3 regions of the Nonomuraea sp. NPDC050783 genome follow, and region 3 is predicted to be linked to each of the others. Evidence: riboswitches for the same ligand, from Rfam matches in the RefSeq annotation. Region 3 holds a riboswitch; each other region holds the start of a gene.

Region 1 (2,192 bases), on a different contig from region 3:
AGGTGCCGCACCAGCCCCAGCAGCGACAGCGTCGAGGGCTCGACCGAGCGGCGCGCCAGCTCCGCCGGCACCCCCGCGCACTTCAGCCGCAGGGTCTCGCGCTGGGCCCGCAGCATGTCCAGCAGGAGGCGCCGCTCGTCGCCGGTCGCGGGCCCGCCGAACCGGCGATCGTGGCCGCCCGCGGGGAACAGGTCCCCCCTCCTTGCGCCGCCCGCGCCGGATCCGGACGGCCGCCGCGCCGGGGCGCCGTGCAGCGGCAGGTGCTTGGTCAGCGCGGTGACCCGGTTGCGCGGGCCGAGCAGCCCGACCGCGACGTACTCGACCTCCTCGCCGGGGGTGGCGGCGAGCGCGGTGAGGTAGTCGTCGTAGTCGCGGGCCCGCCGCGCCACCTCGTTGAAGCCCACGGCGACCAGGTCCTCCCGGGCGCGGGCCGTCCGGTGCAGCTCGCGCAGCTCCCCTGGCGTGCCGCTCAGCACGGGCACCGGATGCGGGTCCAGCCCGGCGTGCAGGCCGCCCGAGGCGTCCTTGGCGTCCTCCGGCGGCGGGCCGGGCAGCCGTACGCCCAGGCTCAGGCCCAGCACGGCGGCGGCGTTCACCGCCCACGCGTGCGGCAGGTCGGCACGGATGACGACGACCAGTTTCGTGGGCAGGGCCATGCGGGACTCGCCTTCATGATGAGCGGGACGGAAACGCCCAGAAACCTAGCCAGGTGACCGGCAGCCGGGGCTTCCCGGCGAACGTTCGGCCGGAAAGGAGGCCGCTGCGCCGATCGCGCCTGAACTTCGTTCGGCCCGCGCCGGGCCGCGCCGGCCGAATGGCCGCCCCGGCCTGCCGGAGCGCGGCGGGGCGTGCCGGGGCGTGGCGCGGCGTTTGACGGCGTGCGGCGTGACCTGGCAGGATCTGCGCCCGTCGATCATCCAGAGGACCCGAGGGACCTGGCCCCGCGACGGTCCGGCAACCTCCCCGGCGGAGATCCCCCGGGAAAGGTGCCAATGCCAGGAGACGATGAGGGAGTCTCCATGAGCACGTGCCTTGACGTTCCCGACCACGGCGCCCCGTGCCCCGGACCCGCGGGACGGGCACCCGGAAAGGACGGCGGGTCCATCGGCTACTGGGCCGCCGTGGGCCGGAAGCTGGAAGCCGGCCCGGGCGTGCACCGGCCGTCGGCCTTCTCCGCCCTCCTCGCCTCGACCATGCGCGACAGCCGCGACCATGTCGTCGTGGACGCGGGCTGCGGAGCGGGCCTGGTCACCCTGGCCGCCCTGGCCGCCGGGGCCCGGCACGTGATCGCCCAGGACCACGACGCGGCCGCGCTCGCCGACACCGCCCGCAACGTCGTCGCCCTCCTCGGGCCCGGGGCACGGGAGCGGCTGACGCTGTGGGAGGCCGACTGGCGCCTGCTCGCCCCGATGAGCGCCCACCTCCTGGCGGTCAACCCGCCGCAACGCCCGGCCGCGCTGCTGCCCCAGGTGCCGGCCGACCAGCGCCATCTCCACGACGGCGGCGGCGAGGACGGCCTGGACGCCCTCCGGCTGATCCTCGCCCATTCCAGCGCCCATCGGGTCCGCACCACCGCCGCCGCCGTCCTGGACCCGTCCCTGGCGAGGCACCCGAGCTGGACGGGGCCGCGGCTGCTCGCCGACGCCGAGCTGCCCTTCGACCCGGCCTGGCGCAGCCTCGTGCCCGGCCTGCGCGGGCGCGTCAACGTCTGGCAGTTCACCCGGGTGCCCGCGCCCGGGCCCCGCACCGCGCGATGAAGGCGCCGCCGCCGTCCGCCGGGTCACCCCGCGGTGTTCAGGCAGGTGGCCCGCCGCCGCCCCAGATGGGCGCGTTCGGCATCGGTACGGACCAGCCCCAGGGCGGCGTCGAACGCGGCCACCGCCTCCTCGCGCCGGTCCAGCCTCCACAACAGCTCGGCCCGCACCGCGGGAACCAGGTGGTTGGCCGGCATGACCCGCTCCAGGCCCTCGATGAGGCTCAGCGCCGCCTCCGGCGACCCCGCCTCGGCCACCGCGACCGCCCGGTTGAGCCGCACGACCGGTGAGCCGGTACGGCGTTCCAGCTCGGCGTACAGCCGGGCGACGCGCGGCCAGTCGGTGGCGCCCGTCGTGCTGTGCTCGGCGGCGATCAGCGCCTGGAGGTGGTACTCGCCGGACGCCGCCGTGCCCAGCCTGCTCAGCAGGTCCAGGCCA
Region 2 (2,192 bases), on a different contig from region 3:
GGCGGGAGTCAGCGTCAGGTGGTAGTCCTGGACCATCACCCGCGCGCCGTGCCCGGCCTCCTCGGCCAGGGCGAGCGCGAAGGCGCCGTTGTAGTCGCGGTAGGAGTCCCATTCGCGGCCGAAGCGGCCGCCGAAGTTGGGCGCGTTGGGGATGTCGTAGAGCAGGTGGTTGACGAACCACAGGGTGGAGTTGGCCACGGCGTTGTAGGCGCGGTGGAAGGTGGCCGCGGGGATGTCGAGCATGCGCAGCGGGCCCGTGTCGTAGCCGCCCTGGTCGAGCCGGCCGCCGGGGGAGGCGCGCACGGCGCTGCGGTCGTCGTCGGACAGCGCGGCGCAGACCCACAGCACGCCGTCCTTCTTGGCCACGCCGGACAGCCCGCTCACCAGGCCGCCCCCGCCGCGCCTCATGATGAGAACGCCGTCGTCGGAGACGGTGAAGGAGACCGGCCCTCTGTTGGAGGCCACCAGGACGCTGTTCATCGAAGCTCCCTTCGATCATAGGATCCCAGCTATGGCGCTTGATGAGCTAACCGAGGAACTCGCCCGATCCGCCGCAGCCGGAGATCATCGCGCGCTCGGCGAGCTGCTGGCCAGGATCGAGCCCGACGTGATGCGCCACTGCTCCCGGATCCTGCCCTATCACCAGGACGCGGAGGAGGCCTCACAGGACACCCTGCTGGCCGTGGCCCGCAACATCGGCCGCTTCGAGGGCCGCGCCAGGTTCAGCACCTGGCTGCACATCGTGACGGCCAACTGCGCGCGCACCACCTACCGGTCGCTGAAGCGCAGGGCCGCCGAGCAGACCTCCGAGGAGCTGCCGATGCAGAAGCCCGACGTGCGGCGGGTCAGCGTGATCGCCGGCTCCCGGCTCGACCTGCTCGACGCGATGGAGGCGCTGGAGGCCGACAAGCCCGACCTGGCGCAGGCGCTGGTGCTGCGCGACATCGTGCAGCTCGACTACAACGAGGTGGCCGAGCAGCTCGGCATCCCCCTGGGCACCGCGAAGTCGCGCATCCACCAGGCCCGCAAGTACGTCCAGGCGGTGCTGGGTGACGACTATCGCTGAGACGGGTTGTCCCACATGTTGAGACGGGTGGTAATTTCGGACAGTTGATTGGGTAGAGTCCAGTTCAACAACTTCATATTGCTCATCCAGAGGGGTGGAGGGACCGGCCCTGCGAAGCCCCGGCAACCCTCCCGGCTTTCGACTCGCGACCTGGCGAGGCCGACCGGGACAAGGTGCCAATTCCGGTTCGCGGTCAAGGTGGCCGCGGGCGAAGATGAGGGAAGGCCTCGCTTCATGTCGCACGACTTTGGTCCTGCCGTCGCTCTGTCCTGCCGCGAGTGCGGCGCCCGCTACCCGCTCGGGCCCAGCTTCGCGTGCCTGGAGTGTTTCGGGCCGCTGGAGGCGGCCTACGAATACGGCCGGGTGACCCGCGAGGACATCGCCGCGGGCCCGGCCAACATCTGGCGCTACCGGGCGCTGCTGCCCGTCCCGGCCGACGTGGCCACCAAGCCCAACATGAACCCGGGCTGGACGAAGCTGGTCAGGGCCGGCAACCTCGGGCGGGCGCTCGGCCTCAGGTCCCTGCACGTCAAGGACGACTCCGGCAACCCCACCCACTCCTTCAAGGACCGGGTGGTCGCCATCGCCGTCGAGGCGGCGCGCACCTTCGGCTTCCACACGCTGTCGTGCTCCTCCACCGGCAACCTCGCGGGCGCGGTCACCGCCGCGGCGGCCCGCGCCGGGCTCGACGCCTGCGTGTTCATCCCGGCCGACCTCGAAGAGGCCAAGATCGCGATGGCCCGGGTGTTCGGCGGCAAGCTGATCGGCATCGACGGCACCTACGACGAGGTCAACCGGTTCTGCTCGGAGCTGATCGGCGACCCCCTGGGCGACAAGTGGGGGTTCGTCAACGTCAACCTGCGGCCCTACTACGCCGAGGGCTCCAAGACGCTCGCGTACGAGATCGCCGAGCAGCTCGGCTGGCGGCTGCCGGAGCAGATCGTCATCCCGATCGCCTCGGGCTCGCAGCTCACGAAGATCGACAAGGGCTTCAAGGAGCTGATCGCGCTCGGCCTGGTCGAGGAGACCCCCTACAAGATCTTCGGGGCGCAGGCGGCCGGGTGCTCGCCGGTGTCGGCGGCCTACAAGGCCGGGCACGACGTGGTCCAGCCGGTCAAGCCCGACA
Region 3 (2,192 bases):
TTGCCGTCCTTGCCGTGCGCGGGCTCCATGCTGTGGTGGATCTCCGTGACGCTCTTGCCGAGCAGGAACAGGCCGCCGAGCAGCAGGATCAGGTCCCGTCCCGAGATCTCCTGGCCGAGGACCGTGAACAGCGGCTCGGTGAGCCGCACCACCCACGACAGGGCGAGCAGCAGGAGCAGCCGGCTGACCAGGGCCGCGGCCAGGCCGAGCACGCGGGCCCGGTCGCGCTGCTCGGGAGGCAGCTTCCCGGCCAGGATGGAGATGAAGATGATGTTGTCGATCCCCAGCACGATCTCCAGGGCGACCAGGGTGAAGAAACCGATCCAGATCTGCGGATCGGTCACCCAATCCAGCATCCGAACACCTCCATGACGCGTTGGCCGGCCTTCCAGGGCACTGAACTTCCAGGCACTGAACGTCCGGGCACTGACTTTTCGGACACAACGAGCCGGGCTCCGGATAAGTTCGCGGACTTGCGTATCGCCGTGGGGCGTCGGTTATAGTGCGGGACGTAGGTCATGAGCGCCAGCGACAAGCCCCGGCTAGCTGGCCGGCAACCCTCGCGTCCGCGGCGGGGTGCCCCGGGTGAAGACCTGGTCCGTCACGAGGTGTGGCGGGCAAGCGCGGGCTCCGTGGTCGCCTCCAGGGGTCCGATGACCCTTGAGGAGTTGTGCCGTGTCCACGCTGACGATCTTCACCGGCGACGCCGTCCCCGCCCAGACCCCCGCCCCCTCCCCCTTCCCCGCTCCCGGGAGCGGGCGGGCCGTGCCCGCCGTGGTCGGCGCCGACCTGGAGGTGCCGGTCAAGGGCGGCAGGCTGGTCCGCTACGCCAACCTCGACTACGCCGCCAGCGCGCCCTGTCTGGAGCCGGTCAGCGCCGCCGTCGCCGCCGCGCTCCCGGCCTACTCCAGCGTCCACCGGGGCGCGGGCTACGCCTCCCAGCTCACCACCGCCCGGTACGAGCAGGCCCGCCACACCGTCCGGGCGTTCGTCGGCGCCCGCCCCGGCGACGCGGTGATCTTCACCCGCAACACCACCGACGCCACCAACCTGCTGGCCCGCTGCCTGCCCGCCGGCACCACCGTCGTGGTCTTCGACACCGAGCACCACGCCTCGCTGCTGCCCTGGCCGGACGCCGTCCGCCTGGCCCCGCCCGCCTTCCCCGGCGAGGCCGTCCGCGCCGCCGACCGGGCCCTGGCCGCCATCGACGGGCCGAAGCTGCTCGTCGTCACCGCCGCCTCCAACGTCACCGGCGAGCTGTGGCCGATCGCCGCCCTCGCCCACATCGCGCACCGGCACGGGGCGCGCATCCTGGTGGACGCCGCGCAGTTCGTCCCGCACCGGCAGCTCAACCTGACCGCACTCGACCTGGACTACGTGGCCTTCTCCGGGCACAAGCTGTACGCGCCGTTCGGCGCCGGAGCGCTGGTGGGGCGCGGCGACTGGCTGGCCGGCGGGGAGCCGTACCTGAAGGGCGGGGGCGCGGTGCGCGCGGTCGGGGATGACGCCGAGTGGCACGACGACCCCGAGCCGCGCCACGAGGCCGGCACCCCCAACGTGCTGGGCGCGATCGCCCTGGCCGCCGCCTGCGACGCGCTCACCGCCACCGGGTGGACGGCGCTGGTGCGCGAGGAGGAGCGGCTGCTCGCGCGGCTGCGCGCCGGGCTGGCCTCGATCGAGGGGGTACGCGAGCTGTCGCTGTGGGGGGAGGACCACCCGCGGGTGGGCATCGTGTCGTTCACCGTCGCCGGGCGGCCGGCGCGCGAGGTGGCCGAGGTGCTGTCCGGCGAGTACGGCATCGGGGTGCGCGACGGGAAGTTCTGCGCGCACCCGTTCGTCCGGCACCTGCTGGGCACGGCCGACGGCGGCTGCGAGGACGGCACGGCGTCGGCCGTGCGGGCCTCCATCGGCATCGGCACCACGCAGGAGCACGTGGACCGGCTGGTCGAGGCGCTGCGGGACATCGCCTCCCGCTGAGCGCCCCGGGCGCGGCCCCGGGCACGAGGGGCGGGCGTCGGGCGTTCAGCGGTTCGGCGGCCTGCGGTGCTCGGGCTGGTCGTCGGCGACCAGGGCGTCGATGTCGCGCCGGTCCTCGTCGCTGAGACCGCCCGCGCCTGATGTCCCCGGGCCGGGCGTGCCCGCGCCGGGCGTCCTCGTGCCGGGCGCCCGCGTGCCCGAAGCGGGCGTTCCCG

Evidence for each region. Region 3 has a riboswitch for S-adenosylmethionine ahead of AB0H75_RS16505 (aminotransferase class V-fold PLP-dependent enzyme). Riboswitches for the same ligand answer to the same signal wherever they lie in the genome.
Region 1: another riboswitch for S-adenosylmethionine. It lies ahead of AB0H75_RS46485 (50S ribosomal protein L11 methyltransferase); the one in region 3 lies ahead of AB0H75_RS16505 (aminotransferase class V-fold PLP-dependent enzyme).
Region 2: another riboswitch for S-adenosylmethionine. It lies ahead of thrC (threonine synthase); the one in region 3 lies ahead of AB0H75_RS16505 (aminotransferase class V-fold PLP-dependent enzyme).

Annotation. Positions count from the first base shown of each region.
Region 1 is NZ_JBFAHK010000036.1:36,839-39,030, forward strand. It holds gene AB0H75_RS46480 (DUF664 domain-containing protein) at 1-656, opposite strand, end outside; SAM riboswitch class I at 911-1,012, shown strand; gene AB0H75_RS46485 (50S ribosomal protein L11 methyltransferase) at 1,020-1,757, shown strand; gene AB0H75_RS46490 (RNA polymerase sigma factor) at 1,781-2,192, opposite strand, start outside.
Region 2 is NZ_JBFAHK010000017.1:200,120-202,311, reverse strand. It holds gene AB0H75_RS35890 (trehalose-6-phosphate synthase) at 1-480, opposite strand, end outside; gene AB0H75_RS35885 (RNA polymerase sigma factor) at 512-1,066, shown strand; SAM riboswitch class I at 1,146-1,287, shown strand; gene thrC (threonine synthase) at 1,301-2,192, shown strand, end outside.
Region 3 is NZ_JBFAHK010000005.1:409,995-412,186, forward strand. It holds gene AB0H75_RS16500 (TerC family protein) at 1-356, opposite strand, end outside; SAM riboswitch class IV at 515-630, shown strand; gene AB0H75_RS16505 (aminotransferase class V-fold PLP-dependent enzyme) at 766-1,977, shown strand; gene AB0H75_RS16510 (DoxX family membrane protein) at 2,023-2,192, opposite strand, start outside.